4 regions of the Pseudomonas sp. PDM14 genome follow, and region 4 is predicted to be linked to each of the others. Evidence: riboswitches for the same ligand, from Rfam matches in the RefSeq annotation. Region 4 holds a riboswitch; each other region holds the start of a gene.
What was found. Region 4 has a riboswitch for cobalamin ahead of cobW (cobalamin biosynthesis protein CobW). Riboswitches for the same ligand answer to the same signal wherever they lie in the genome.
Positions count from the first base shown of each region.

Region 1: it holds a riboswitch for cobalamin, as region 4 does, so the genes downstream of both, IB229_RS20050 (TonB-dependent receptor) here and cobW (cobalamin biosynthesis protein CobW) in region 4, are expected to answer to the same signal.
Region 2: it holds a riboswitch for cobalamin, as region 4 does, so the genes downstream of both, cobO (cob(I)yrinic acid a,c-diamide adenosyltransferase) here and cobW (cobalamin biosynthesis protein CobW) in region 4, are expected to answer to the same signal.
Region 3: it holds a riboswitch for cobalamin, as region 4 does, so the genes downstream of both, IB229_RS00945 (TonB-dependent receptor) here and cobW (cobalamin biosynthesis protein CobW) in region 4, are expected to answer to the same signal.

Region 1 is NZ_JACVAQ010000003.1:77,417-81,103, forward strand. It holds gene IB229_RS20050 (TonB-dependent receptor) at 1-1,702, opposite strand, end outside; cobalamin riboswitch at 1,794-2,019, opposite strand; gene dxs (1-deoxy-D-xylulose-5-phosphate synthase) at 2,150-3,687, opposite strand, start outside.
Region 2 is NZ_JACVAQ010000001.1:608,911-612,597, forward strand. It holds gene IB229_RS02775 (cobyrinate a,c-diamide synthase) at 1-864, opposite strand, end outside; gene cobO (cob(I)yrinic acid a,c-diamide adenosyltransferase) at 934-1,545, opposite strand; cobalamin riboswitch at 1,701-1,911, opposite strand; gene IB229_RS02785 (four-helix bundle copper-binding protein) at 2,027-2,362, shown strand; gene IB229_RS02790 (O-methyltransferase) at 2,365-3,027, opposite strand; gene IB229_RS02795 (C40 family peptidase) at 3,024-3,545, opposite strand; gene IB229_RS02800 (C40 family peptidase) at 3,624-3,687, opposite strand, start outside.
Region 3 is NZ_JACVAQ010000001.1:234,737-238,423, reverse strand. It holds gene IB229_RS00945 (TonB-dependent receptor) at 1-2,081, opposite strand, end outside; cobalamin riboswitch at 2,242-2,588, opposite strand; gene IB229_RS00940 (glyoxalase superfamily protein) at 2,725-3,258, opposite strand; gene IB229_RS00935 (hypothetical protein) at 3,444-3,687, opposite strand, start outside.
Region 4 is NZ_JACVAQ010000002.1:103,213-106,899, forward strand. It holds gene IB229_RS13175 (CbtA family protein) at 1-545, opposite strand, end outside; gene IB229_RS13180 (CbtB domain-containing protein) at 583-768, opposite strand; cobalamin riboswitch at 866-1,095, opposite strand; cobalamin riboswitch at 1,155-1,340, shown strand; gene cobW (cobalamin biosynthesis protein CobW) at 1,438-2,487, shown strand; gene cobN (cobaltochelatase subunit CobN) at 2,652-3,687, shown strand, end outside.

The DNA of each region.
Region 1 (3,687 bases), on a different contig from region 4:
CGCCGGTGTGCACGGCTTCGAGGTAGCCCTTGAGGCCAGGCAGGATCTCGTAGTGGAGGTAGGCGCTGGCGCCGTGGCGGGAAACCCAGGGCACTTCGTTGCCCTCGAAGCTGCCAGCGCGGTATTCCGAGTCGGTGAAGGTGTACTGGCCGCCAATGATCAGTTTGTCGTTCAACTGGCGGCGCGCCTCCAGCAGCAGACCGTCGCGGCGGGTCTTGTCGAGGTTGATGTTGGCGCCGGTGGCGAATGCATCCCAGGGCCGCGGGTTGGCGATGGCCGCGTCGTACATCAGCTCGTCTTCCAGATCCAGGCGGTACAAGGTGGCCTGGTAGCTCTGGACGTTGTCGCGCCATTCGATGCCGGTTTCCCAGGAAATGCCGGTCTGCGGTTTGAGGAAGGTCACGTCGGGCAGGACGAAGCCATTCTCGTCGACGTTGGCCCAGCGCAGCACGTCCTCGCGTTTGATGAACATCCGCGTGTTGGCATCCGCCTGCCAGCTCAGGCCCAGGCTGCTGCTGCCTTCGCGGTCATCATTGCTACGAGCGGCGGAGTGGTCGCGGTCTTCGGCCTTGCTGCTGCGATAGCCCAGGGTCAGGGTCAGGTCCTCGGCCAGTTGCTGGCTGTACTGGCCGTACCAGTCCTTGAGGGTCTGCTTGAAATCGGCGCCCCAGCTGGTCTGGTAGTCGCCGACGATGTAGTCGTGGCCCAACAGCAAGGTGGATGCGCCCAGCGGCGTGTCGAAGCGGCCGGTCAGGCGCGGGCTGACGCTTTCGGTGCGGGTGTCTTGGCTGTAGCGGCCGGGTGCGGCGAAGCTGCCGACACTGTCCTGATCGCTATGGCTGTAGTCGAGGTTGGCGGTCCAGGTCGAACCGAGCGCCTGCTCGAGGGCGAAACGGTGCACCTGGGTCTTGCTGTCGTTCCAGGCTGTGGAGAGGCTCTGTTTGCGATCCTCACGGCGCTGGGCCAGGGTCAGCGAGTCGGGGTGAAGCAGTTCGTCGTCGATGCTCTGGTATTCGTACAGCGCGTGGCCGCTGGCGTGGTCGTAGCGCAGACGGGCGAAGGCGTTGCTGTAGTTGCCGTTGTTGTGATCGCGGTAGTTGTCGGCATTGCGCGTCTCGCCACTGGCGAACAGCGAGAAGCCCGCGCCGAGCTGCTGGCTGACATGCCCGCGATAGGCTTCCAGATCATGGCTGCCACGGCTGGTTTCGAGGTAGGCCTCGTTCTCCAGCGGGGCGCGGGTGACGATGTTGATGACCCCGCCCACGGCCTGGTCGCCGTAGAGCACGGTGCCGGCGCCCCGCACGATCTCGATACGCTCGATGTTGGCCAGCGGCACGCTGTTCAGCGCCGGACCGGCCAGGGTCGGCTGGTTCAGGCGACGGCCGTCGACCAGTACCAGGGTGTTGTTGGTGGCGTTCTCGCCGAAGCCGCGCAGGCTGATCACGGCGCGGTTGCCGTCGCCCATGGTGTCGCGGATCTGCATGCCGGCCTGGGCGCGCAGCAGGTCGAGCAGTGACGTCGCGGCGGTGTCATCGATCTGCTGGCGGTCGATGACCTGGACGCTGGCTGGCGTGGTCTGCGCGATGGGCGTGGCGCGGGTGATCACCAGCGGCGGCAGCTCATGCGAGGCGGTTTCGTCCGTGGCGGACAGGGCAAGGCCGGGCGTCAGGGCGACAGCCAGGGCAAGGCGGGACAGTTTCATGGATCAATCCTCAAAAGGTCGGGAGACTTTTGAGAAGGGCAGGGACAAGCACCGCGCGGCGCGACGCCTGACGGTGATGCCCTCCGCAACACCAGTCGACTCCGCTCAGGGCCGGTCTCCGGGCTTTCGACTGACGGCGGGGCCGTCGTGCATGCCCGCCTTCCCAGGCGGACCCAGTGGCGAGTGGGCATGCAGGCAGATGGTGCCGGTCGATTACCGTTGCGGGGGCAGCGCCGGAATGGCTCGTTGGAGCGCACCGGCTTCCCGTTTAACGCCGTTCGCTAACGGAACGGCGCACCCTGGCGGAAAGAAAAACGCCGCGCACCTTGATGCGCGGCTGTATGAAAAACAAGCGGGTTCGCTTCGTGTCGCGATGAGCGCTGCTCAAGTAAGTCGCCACCTCGCCTGCAGGGGCCAGCTTGCTGGCTTCTACAGGCGGCGATGGGCTTAGGCGGGCAGTTGAGCCAGGCGGGCGCGTATGGCCGCTTCGATGCCGGCTTCGTCGAGGCCGCATTCGGCGAGCATCTGCGCCGGCTTGGCGTGCTCGACGTAGCTGTCTGGCAGGCCTAGGTGCAGTACCGGCTTGAGCAGGTTTTCGCGGGCGAGGAACTCGCTGACCGCGGCACCGGCGCCGCCCATGATGGCGTTTTCCTCAACGGTCACCAGCAGCGCGTGGCTGGCGGCCAGCTCGCGCACCAGGGCTTCGTCCAGGGGTTTGACGAAGCGCATGTCGACCACGGTGGCGTCCAGGGTTTCGCCGACCTTGAGCGCTTCGGTGAGCTGCACGCCGAAGACCAGCAGGGCGGTCTTCTGGCCGCGGCGGCGGACCACGCCCTTGCCGATTTCCAGGGATTCCAGCGCCGGCTCGATCGGTGTGTTCGGGCCGCTGCCGCGCGGGTAACGCACCGCCGCCGGACCGTCGAAGTGGTAGCCGGTGGTGAGCATCTGGCGCAGTTCGTTCTCGTCGCTCGGGGTCATCACCAGCATGCCGGGGATGCAGCGCAGGTAGGAGATGTCGAAGCTGCCGGCGTGGGTCGGGCCGTCTTCGCCGACCAGGCCGGCGCGGTCGATGGCGAACAGTACGTCGAGGTGCTGCACGGCCACGTCGTGGATCAGCTGGTCGTAGGCACGCTGAAGGAAGGTCGAGTAGATCGCCACCACCGGCTTGGCGCCGTCGCAGGCCAGGCCCGCGGCCAGGGTCACCGCGTGCTGCTCGGCGATGGCCACGTCGAAGTAGCGCTCGGGGAAGCGCTCGGCGAAGGCCACCAGGTCGGAGCCTTCCTTCATCGCCGGGGTGATGCCGACCAGGCGCTCGTCGGCGGCAGCCATGTCGCACAGCCACTGGCCGAACACGCTGGAATACTTCGGCCCGCTGGCCACCTTGGGCGTGACCTTGGCCTTCAGCGGCTCGAGCTTGGTGATCGCGTGGTAGCCGATCGGGTCGAGTTCGGCCGGGGCGAAGCCCTTGCCTTTCTTGGTGATCACATGCAGGAACTGCGGGCCTTCCAGGTCGCGCATGTTGCGCAGGGTGGCCAGCAGGGTCGGCAGGTCATGGCCGTCGATAGGGCCGATGTAGTTCCAGCCAAGCTCCTCGAAGAGCGTGCCGGAAACCAGCATGCCCTTGGCGTGCTCTTCGGTCTTGCGCGCGATTTCCCAGGCGCCGGGCAGCTTGGACAGGACCTTCTTGCTGCCTTCGCGCATGTTGGCGTAGGTGCGGCTGGAGAGGATCTTGGCCAGGTAGTTGGACAGGCCGCCGACGTTCTTGGAGATCGACATGTCGTTGTCGTTGAGCACCACGAGCATGTTGGCCTTGACGTCGGAGGCGTGGTTCAGCGCCTCGAAGGCCATGCCGGCGGTCATCGCGCCGTCGCCGATCACCGCCACCGACTTGCGCTTGCTGCCCTGCATGCGCGCGGCGATGGCCATGCCCAGGGCCGCGCTGATGCTGGTGCTGGAGTGGCCGACGCCGAAGGTGTCGTATTCAC
Region 2 (3,687 bases), on a different contig from region 4:
GCCGCCCGGCAGATAGAGGCTATCCACCGCCGGCAGCGCGGTGTCGCTCAGCGGCGAGAAGAAGCACAGCTCGGCACCGAGCTGGCGCAGCAGGTCGAGGTTGGCCTGGTAGAGGAAGGCGAACGCCGTGTCGCGCGCCACGCCGATGCGCTGGCCAGCGAGTAGCGCCGGCAGCGGCGCGCGAGACGGCTCGGCGAAGGTCACAGGAGTGGGCAGGATGTCGCCGGCACTGGCCAGCAACGCATCGGCCGCCGCATCCAGACGCAGGTCAAGATCTGCCAGCTCCTCGGCCTGCACCAGGCCCAGGTGGCGACTCGGCAGTTCCACCGCCGCACTGCGCGGCAGCGCGCCGTACCAGTGGATCGAGCCTGGCAGGCTGTCACGCAGAATATCGCCGTGGCGCAGGCTGCCGGTACGGTTGGCCAGCACGCCGGCGAATGGCAGGTCAGCCTGGAAGGTGGCCAGGCCGTGGGCCAGGGCGCCGAAGGTCTGCGCCATCGCCGCACCGTCGATCACCCCGAGCACCGGCACGCCGAAGCGCCGCGCGAGATCGGCAGCCGAGGGGCTGCCGTCGAACAGGCCCATGACCCCTTCGATGAGGATCAGGTCCGCCTCCCCTGCCGCATCCCACAGCAGCCGGTGGCAATCTTCCTCGCCGACCATCCACAGGTCGAGCTGGTACACCGGCCGGCCACTGGCGCGGGCGAGAATCATCGGATCGAGAAAATCCGGGCCGCACTTGAACACCCGCACGCGCTTGCCGGCCCGCGTGTGCAGGCGCGCCAGGGCGGCGGTGACGGTAGTCTTGCCCTGCCCGGAGGCCGGGGCGGCAATCAACAGGGCCGGGCAGCTGCGGCTATTCATCGACCGCACCTGTCATCCGCTGCGGCGCGCCACTGAGAAAATATCCGGGGAGCCGGGAACAGACGCGCATCAGTATTCGATTCCCTTCTGCGCCTTCACCCCGGCCTTGAAGGCGTGCTTGACCAGGCTCATCTCGGTGACGGTGTCCGCCGCCTCGATCATCCCCGGCAGCGCCCCGCGTCCGGTCACCACCACGTGCTGCAACAGCGGACGCGCCTCGATGTCGGCGAGCACCGCGTCCAGTTCCAGGTAACCGTGCTTGAGGGCAATGTTCAGCTCGTCGAGCACCACCAGGCCGATGGCCGGGTCGTTGAGCAGCTGCGCGGCGATGGCCCAGGCCTGGCGGGCCTTGTCGATGTCGCGCTGGCGGTCCTGGGTTTCCCAGGTGAAGCCCTCGCCCATCACGTGGTAGCTGACTTCGTCGGGAAAGCGGCGGAAGAAGGTTTCCTCGCCGGTGCTGGCCGCGCCCTTGATGAACTGCACGACGCCGACCTTGAGGCCGTGGCCGAGGGCCCGCGCGACCATGCCGAAGGCCGAGCTGCTCTTGCCCTTGCCGTTGCCGCTGTGGACCAGCAGCAGGCCGTATTCGGCCTGGGCCTGGGCGATCTTCTCGTCGATCAGCGCCTTCTTGCGCTGCATGCGCGCCTTGTGGCGCGCGTCGCGTTCGGTCGATTCGGTCATGCCCAAGCCCTCGTTGCTGGCGTTCCACCCGGAAACGCGCAAGCGCCGTATGCCTCGCCTTGTGGGCTGGCACACGGACAACAATAGAAAGACGGAACGCCGGTTCGTGCAGGGAGCAGGCCACGCAAGGCCGCCCACCCGCTACGCCCGCCGCGCTGCCGTGGATTGCTTCAGGCCGGTCTCCGGGCTGGTGAGCGGAACCTGCGGTTCCCGGGTCGCGCCTTCCCATGCAGGGCACAGTGGCGGTTGCGACCGTTCTCTCACTTACCGTTGCGGGGGCAGCGCCGGGTTCGCACCGGCTTCCCTGTTTCACCTTCGAGATCGCCGCGCAATCGGGCGGAAGGCACCTGGAGCAAGGCGCGCAGCTTAGTGGCTGGCCGCCGTGTGGGTCAATCGGCGTACCGCTGGGAAGATCGGTCGAACCCTTGCCGCGCTCGCACCGTCCACACAAGGGTCAGCCACCTCCACGAGGAGAAGCCCCATGGTTCTCGAACGCTATGCCAGTGCCATCCAGGCCTGCAACGCCTGCGCCGTCGCCACCGAAACCTGCGCCGCGGCATGCCTGAAGGAAGCCGACGTGCAGAGCATGGCCCTGTGCATCAGCTGCGATCTGGACTGCGCGGCGCTGTGTCGCCTGGCCGTGAAACTGATGGCCCGTGACAGCCCGCTGGTCGATGAAGTCTGCCGGCTGTGCGCCCTCGCCTGTCAGGCCTGCGCCGAGGAATGCGGCAAGCACAAGCACGAGCATTGCCAGCAATGTGCCCAGGCCTGCCTGCGTTGCGTGGAAGAATGCGAGTCGCTGGCCAAGGGTGCCTGATGTCAGCGTTTGCGGCAGAGACTCAGGCCATCGCCTAGCGGCAGCAGCGACAGATCGATGCGTGCATCGTTCTTCAACCGCCGGTTGAGCGCTTGGATCGCCCGGGTATCGGCACTGTCGGAATTCTCCTCGAGCACCCGGCCGCTCCACAGCACGTTGTCGAACAGGACCAGCCCGCCCGGCCGCACCAGCGCCAGGGCGTGTTCCAAGTAGACCGGGTAGTTGGCCTTGTCGGCGTCGATGAAGATCAGGTCGAAGCTTTCGCCCTGCCCCGAGCGTTCCAGCGCCGCCAGGGTTTCCAGCGCCGGCGCCAGGCGCAGGTCGATGCGTTCGAGCAGGCCGGCTTCGTTCCAGTAGCGTCGGGCGATGCCGTTGTAATCGCCGGGCAGGTCGCAACAGATCAGCTCGCCGTCGGCCGGCAGCGCCGAAGCCAGGCAGATGGCGCTGTAGCCGGTAAAGGTGCCGATCTCCAGCAGGCGCCGCGCACCAGTCAGCTTGACCAGCAGGCTCATGAACTGGCCCTGCTCCGGGGCGATCTGCCAGCGCGCCATGGTCAGCTGACTGGTTTCCTCGCGCAGGCGCTTGAGCAGCGGCGTCTCGCGCAGGGAGACGCTGAGCAGATAGTCGTAGAGGGGTTCATCGAGGTTGAGCGAACGATTGGTCATGGCTGATGGGCCAGTTGCGCCGGGCGCAGCACGCGCTTGGCGCTCAGGTAGCTCTTCTGCCAATAGGCCGTGCTCAGGCTGTCCAGGCGCACGGTGCCGCCGCTGGACGGCGCATGCACGAAACGCCCTTCGCCGACGTAGATGCCGGCATGGCTGACCTGGCTGCCGCCATTGGTGGCGAAGAACACCAGATCGCCACTCTGCAACGCTTCGCGGCCGACGTTCGGCGCGCGCAGGCCGATCATCTCGCGCGTCGAGCGCGGCAGCTGGATTCCCGCCGAGTTGCGGTATACGTAGCCGATCAGGCCGCTGCAGTCGAAACCACTGTCGGGGGTATTGCCACCATAGCGATACGGCGTGTCAACCAGGCCGATGGCGCTCATCACCACGTCATCGGCAGTTTCATTGCCGACGATGGGGAACGGTGTGTAGACGGGTTCTGGAGCGGGAGGAGTGCCGGCGCATGCAGTGAGCAACGCGGCGAGGGCAAGCAGGGAAAGGCGAGCCGTAAAGTGCATGAGCGGGCGATCCTGGCCGGAATGCGCACACTCTGCCGAGACTGCGGCGCGGGCGCAAGCCCGGCGCCGCGCGATCACTCAGCGATTCTGGTCGTTGGACGCTTGCACGCTCTGCTCTGGCGCCAGGGCCAGTACACGCTTG
Region 3 (3,687 bases), on a different contig from region 4:
GCCCCGTTGTTGCTCGAGGTGCTGGCGTACTGGCGGTCGAACAGGTTGTTCAGTTGCAGGCCCAGCGTCACGTCCGGCTGCACGTGCCAGTCGAGGGTGGCGTCGACCACGGTGTAGCTCGGCAGCTCGCTGTCGTTGGCGTTGTCGGCGTAGCGCTTGTCGACGTAACGCACGCCGGCACCAGCGGTGACGCGCTCGGCGAAGGCCTTGCTCAGCCACAGGTTGGCCGAGCGACGCGGCACGTTGGTCGGGCGGTTGCCCTGGTAGTCGTTGGCGCCGCTGGCGAACTCGTCGAACTCGGCACGCACGAAAGCGGCGTTGGCGGACAGCTGGATGGCGTACGGCAGGCTCAGCTCCAGGGTCGCCTCGATACCGTCCGAGGATTGCTGGCCGATCTGCTGTTGCACGGTCGGGTTGGCCGGGTCGGTGCTCAGCAGCTTCTTCTTGACGATGTGGTAGGCGGCCAGGGTCCACTCGCCACGGTCATCGAGAAACTGCTGCTTGATACCGATTTCATTCTGCTTGGCTTCGGTCAGATCCCATTGCTGCTGGCTGGCATTGAGGGTCAGCAGGTTGTTCACGCCCTCGGTGCTGGTAGCGTGCTGGCCATAGACGGAAAGGTCGTCGTTGACCGCGAACACCAGGCCGGCGCGCCAGTTGTTGCCGGTCAGGCTGCGGTCGCTGCGGATGTCGTTAGGGATATCGGTACGGTCCAGGTGCACCTGGTCGCGGCGCACGCCGGTGACCAGCGAGAGTTGCTCGGTGAGCTGGGTGCGGTTCTCCGCGAACAGCGAGAACTGCCGCGCCTGGCTGCCGTCGCGCGAACGGTACGGGTCGTTGCTGACGTAGCCACCACCGCCGGACTGGCCCAGCGGTACGCTGTCGCCGTAGGTGTTGCCGAAGTCGTGCTTGCGCACGAAGCGGATCGAGTTGTAGTCGGCGCCGACCACGGTACGGCTGTCGAGGCCGAACAGCGAATGCTCGAAGGTGAAGCTCTGGCGGTCGCCGAGCTGTTCCTGGGTGTGCTTGATGCTGATGAAGTCGCTGCGGTCTACCACGTCGCCGGGCTGCCAGGTATAGGTTTCCGCGTTGCGCCAGCGGCGCTGGGTCTTGAGGAAGTACAGCTGGTTGCTGGCGGTGATGTTGTCGCTGATGCGCCAGTCGGTGACCAGGCGGGTCGACTGGTCGTTGTAGTGCACGGTGGCGTTGTCGACGTTGTAGTTGTGCTCACGCAGGCTCTCGCGGTAGCGACCGTCTACCAGCGGGGTGCCGAAGTACTGCTGTGGCTGCAGGTCGCCGTAGTCGTGGGAGAAGGTGAAGCTGAGGTCGTCGCTGGCCTCCCAGCGCAGGGCGGCGCTGATCGCCAGGCTTTCCGAGTCGCCACGGTCGACCCAGCCGTTGCTGGCCTGCTGGTTGATGTTGAAGCGGTAGCTGAGGCTGTCGCTCAGCGAGCCGCCACTGTCGAGCGCGCCCTGGCGGCGGTCATCGGAGCCGTAGCCCAGGCGCAGGCGATTGCGGATCTCGCCTGCGAAGGGCTTCTTCGGCACCACGTTGACTACGGCGCCGGTGGCACCTTCGCCGTACAGCACCGAGGCCGGGCCGCGGAGGATGTCGATGCGCTCGACCGACCAGGTGTCGATCGGGAACGTCACGGTGCCCGCGCCGACGTACAGGCGGGTGCCGTCGAACAGCTGCATGGTCGAGCTGTGGCCGCTGAAACCGCGGGCCGACAGCGCCGTGCCGCCGTTGCCCGGCGAGCCGACGAAGGTGATGCCCGGCGAGCGGGTGACTGCGTCCTGCACGGTGGCGTTGTTGCGGCTCTGGATCTGCTCGGCGCCGATGCTGGTGACGCTGGCCGGGGTCTGCAGGGCGCTGAGGTTGAGGCGCGAGCCGGTGGTGGTCGGCGTGTGCAGGTCGGGTTGCTCGGGCTGGTCTACCGTCTCGGTGATGGCCGTGGAGGGCAGGGCCAGGGCCGTGTCGTCGTCTGCGGCGTGCAGCGGCAGGGCGAAGAGCAGGCAGGGTGCCAGGCTCGCGCGCAGGGCTTTGCCGGAAAGGGTTTTGCTAGGGGAGATACGGGACATGTCGTTCCACTCGAAACAGGAATGAATGAATCCCGGAGGGAACAACGCATAGGGAATCGCAGGCGCACGCGCCCACGGAAACCGGCCTGCGCCCGCCCACCGCGGGTTTGCCAAACAATGCTTCAGGCTGCGTGAAAACGGCGCGTACGAGCGCAGTGGTTTTCGCACAACCTGTTCAGGCCGGTCTCCGGGCTTGCGAGGGTCATGAACCATTCACCTTCCCATGCCGAGGCACAGTGGTCTGTCGAATGGTTCGCTCGCTTACCGTTGCGGGGGCAGCACCGGACTAGTCCCTAAGAACCTGTTCACGATCTTCTGAACTAGAGCCAAACGAGGCAAAAATGGCCGAGGAAGCGCAGTTTACGAACTGTAAATGAGCATTCCGAGGACGTTTTTAACGCTGTTTGGCCGACGGGCAGGAGATCGTGAACAGGTGCTAAGGACGCACCGGTTTCCCGTTTCACCCCAAGCACGGCGGCAGGGGGCACCTGAAACAGGCGCGCATCTGACCACCGATGATGAATCGAGTCAACGCGTTGAATTGTTAACGGTTTTGCCGAGACGCGAATTGCAGGCGCAGGAAAACGCGCGGCGAACAGTACGTTCGCCGCGTGCCATGCCGGTCAGTCAAGGGGAAGTGCGGTCAGTCGTCCGGCTCGCAGAAGCGGATACGGTTGCTGAACGGGTCGGTCACGGTCACCTGTTTGCCCCACGGCAGCGCTTCGATGCCGGGCTTCATGTAGGTGTAGTCCTTGCCGGCCAGTTCCTGCTGGAAGCGCTCGACGCCATGCATGGTGATGTAGGCGGTCGAGCCGGGGCTGGCGTCGCCGTGGTGACCGCTCAGGTGCAGGACCAGACCGGCGCGCGACACCTGGCAGTACAGCGGAAAGTTGTCGCCGAAGCGGTGTTCCCAGTCGAGGTTGAAGCCGAGGAAGTCGACATAGAATTCCCGCGCCTTGGCTTCATCGAAGATGCGGAAGATCGGCGCCGTCTGCGCGAAATGGATGCCATCGGCCTCGGCGCTGGCGAGCTTGGCCGCGAGGACGTTCCAGTTGGCGTAGCCGAGTTGGGCGGCGACCAGTTCCAGCGCCTGGCTGTGGCTGATGTCGATCTGCTGGTGCTTGAGGGTGTTTCTGAGTGCCTTGGCCATGGCCTTGGCGTCGGGGAGTTCGCGCATGCGTATCCATCCTTCTGCTGGCGAAAGTGCGGGTCAGTGCTCGCGTTGCTGAGGCGTTCGCCAATCGAGATGGAAAGGGGCGAAGTCGGGAAACGATGCTTTCACCAAACCCCGTAGGGTGCGAGCGGCAGGCAGCATCGGCCTTGGCTGGCGATGCTAACGGCAGGCGCCGCTCGGGGCAATGGTTACTTCTTGGCGGGTGCCGGGGCTGCCACTGGTGCTGGCGCGGAGACGGTCGGTGAGCTGAGGCGAAAACGCGCCAGCTCGGCCGGGCTGAGCACGCGCATCTGCCGCGGGTCGATACGGTTCATCTCCTCGATCAGGGTGCTTGGCACGTTCATCTCACGCAGGTAGGCCGCAGCGTTGTAGCGCACGCCGTTATAGCGCGCCTCGCCCTGGGCCGAATCTCCGTTGGCGTAGTACGGCCGG
Region 4 (3,687 bases):
GGGATGGCCAGCAGTACCAGGCCGCCGATGCGCAGCGCCCAGTTACGACCGAAGGCCAGCAGGCCGAGACCGCCTGCAGTGGCCAGTGCCGTGCCGATCCACCAGTATTGGCGCAGCAGCAGGTCGGCAGCGGCGGTGCCCGGCAGTTCCGGCGGCAGGCCGGCGGATGGCGCCAGGGAGAACGTGGCGAAACCGCCCAGGCCCCAGAGCAGGCCCTGCCAGGTCTTGTTCGGCGCACGCAGGGTGAACAGGCCGGCCAGCATCAGGCCGAAACCGACGGCAACCACCAGGTTGCTCAGGCCGGTGGAGAGCACGCGCTGCCAGCCGTCTTCCGGCGACCAGGCTTCGGCGTCATGGCTGTGCTCGTGAGCGGCGGCGTCGGCCGCGTGGCTGTGTTCGGCGACGACCTCGGTGGCCGGTTCGCTGTTTTCGTAGGTTTCCGCCTGGAGAATCAGCGGAGTGACCCACAGGCTTTGCAGCAGGGTCAGCACGATGGCGGCGAGCAGGCCGGCGAACCCGGCGGTTTGGGCGATACGTTTGATCATTGGAGTCGGCTTCTCGAAAGAGTGGGCGTCGGGCTGCTCAGTGGCAGGGGAACGCAGCGCTGTGGCGGGTATCGTGGGCGGCGTTGTGCATCGCCTCGATGTGCGAGAAACCAGCAACGAAGATTAGCGCCGCGCCGAGCAGGATGCTGCCGACGGCGAGAACCAGGCGTTGCGACAGGGGAAGCGTGACGGCTGCGGAAGACGGAAGCGTGCTGCTGGACATGATCTGACCTTCTGATGAAAAGGGGCAGGGCAGAAGGACGCAGCACGAGCAGGCCCGGCAGGGCCTGAATCCGGCGCGTACCCGCCCACCGCGGGTTGCCAAACTAAGGGGTTCAGGCCGGTCTCCGGGCTTGCGACGACCGTCTCTCGACAGTGTGGGTCAGCCTTCCCATGCGCCTGGCACAGTGACTACGACAACCCTACGTACGCTTACCGTTGCGGGGGCAGCGCCGGACTCGTCTTCGCTCGCAATCGAGCGGATGACCCACCGGCTTCCCGTTTCACCTCGCGCACGCCGGCGCGAGACACCTGAAACAGCCTTTCTAGAACATCACGAAGCGGGCGCGAGCGTCAACTCTGGCGATTGACCTGCCACCGCGGCCTGCGTAGCCTTCGCGCTTTCGAGGTTCTGCGGCGCTTGCGTCGCGGCTAAGAGGGAACACGGCAAGCCGTGGCTGCCCCCGCAACTGTATGCAGCGAGTCGATGCGCGTGACGCCACTGGGCAACCGGGAAGGCAGCGCAGCGATGCCGACCTGCCAGCCAGGAGACCTGCCTCGATGACGCTTTGACAACCGGGCGGGGTGATCCGGTGGTGCACGCATGACGGCCCGGCCGTACATGCCTGTCCTGCTGCCCCCGTTCGCCGCCATCATCGACGCAGGGCCCCGCATGAAATCGCTCGCCAAACTTCCCGTCACCATCGTCACCGGCTTCCTCGGTGCCGGCAAAACCACACTGCTGCGCCACATGCTCGGCAACGCCGAGGGTCGCCGTATCGCGGTCATCGTCAACGAGTTCGGCGAGCTGGGCATCGATGGCGCCATCCTCCAGCAGTGCGCCATCGGCTGCAGCGAGGAAGAGGCCGCTGGCCGCGTCTACGAACTGGCCAACGGCTGCGTGTGCTGCACCGTGCAGGAAGAGTTCTTCCCGGTGATGCGTGAACTGGTGGCGCGCCGTGGCGACTTCGACCATATCCTCATCGAGACCAGCGGCCTGGCCCTGCCCAAACCACTGGTGCAGGCCTTCAACTGGCCGGAAATCCGCAACGCCTGCACGGTCGACTCGGTGATCACCGTGGTCGACAGCCCGGCCGTGGCCGCCGGCACGTTCGCCGCCTTCCCCGATCAGGTCGACGCGCTGCGCAAGCAGGACCCGAACCTGGATCACGAGTCGCCGCTGCACGAGCTGTTCGCCGACCAGTTGGCCAGCGCCGACCTGGTGATCCTCAACAAGACCGACCTGCTCGACGCCAACGCCCTGGCGACGGTGCGCGCCGAAGTGGCGGAAGAACTGCCGGAAGCGGTCAAGGTGATCGAGGCGCGTAACGGCGAACTGCCGCTGGACGTGCTGCTGGGTCTGAACAGCGAGACCGAGCTGCACATCGACAGCCGTCGCACCCATCACGACGATGAGGACGAGGATCACGACCACGACGAGTTCGACTCCTTCTCCGTCGATCTGCCGGAAGCGGAAGAAACGCGCCTGCTGCAGGCGCTGAAAGACGTTGTGGCCAAGCACGGCATCCTGCGCATCAAGGGCTTCGCGGCGATTCCAGGCAAGCCGATGCGCCTGCTGGTACAGGGCGTTGGCCAGCGCTTCGACAAACACTTCGACCGCGCCTGGGGCGCCGAGGAGGCCCGCATCAGCCGCTTGGTGGTGATTGGGCAGGAGCTGGATCAGGCTGCCATCGAGGCCGAATTGAAGGCATCGTTGAGCTGATGCCCCTTGCGCGGACTGCCCACCCTCACCCCCGGCCCCTCTCCCGAGGGGAGAGGGGAGCACTCGCATGCATGGCCGGAACCTCTGCGCTGATCCAACTCCCTCTCCCCCCGGGAGAGGGTTGGGGTGAGGGCGCTTTGGTTTCCTCGATGGTGCCCTGACCCATGCACCTGCTGCGCACCCAGCCCGGCGTTGCCCTGCCAGCCGACAGCGTTGCCGATCTCGGTCAGACGCCCGCCGAGCTGGTGGTGCTGTGCACCGGCGACTCGCACCTGTCGCTGCTGGCAGAGGTCGCTCGTCATCTGCCCGAGGATTACCCAACCCTGCGTCTGGCCAGTCCGGCGCAACTGGGCAACCACGCCTCGGTGGATTTCTACGTCGAGCAGGTGCTGCAGCACGCCAAGGTCATCCTGATTTCCGTGCACGGCGGCGTCAGCTACTGGCGCTACGGCATCGAGCGTCTGGTGGAGCTGGCGGGGCGCGGCAAGACGTTGATTCTGGTGCCCGGCGATGACAGCCCCGATCCCGAATTGACCGGCCTGGGCAACGTCGCCGCCGAGGATGCCGAGCGGCTCTGGCAGTATCTGCGCCAGGGCGGGGTGGATAACGCGCTGCAGTTCTTCCATTGCATCGCCAATCGCTACCTGAGTCGCGACTACGCCTGGGATGCCCCCCGCGCGCTGCCGCGTGTCGGGCTCTACCATCCGCACAAAAGTGACGTGCGCCTGGATGATTGGCGCGCCGAGTGGCAGCCTGACGCGCCGGTGGCGGCGCTATTCTTCTACCGCACCCATGTGCAGGCGGCGAACACCGCCTTCGTCGACACCTTCTGCCAGCGGCTGCAGGCCCAGGGCCTCAATCCATTGCCCATTGCCGTGGCCAGCCTCAAGGAGGCGGCCTGCCTGGCGCAAGTCGAGGATTGGCTGGACGAAGCCGGCGCGAGCATGATCCTCAACACCACCGGTTTCGCCCAATCCAACCCGGAGTCGCCCCAGGCAAGGCCGTTTCGCCGCGATGTGCCGGTGCTGCAGGCGCTTTGCGCGCTGGACAGCGAAGAGCAGTGGCAAGGCAACGCCCAGGGCCTCGGCCCCCGCGATCTGGCCATGCATATCGCGCTGCCGGAGCTGGACGGCCGACTGATCACCCGGCCGATCAGCTTCAAGGGCCTGGCCTGGCGCAGCGAGCGCAGCCAGAGCGATG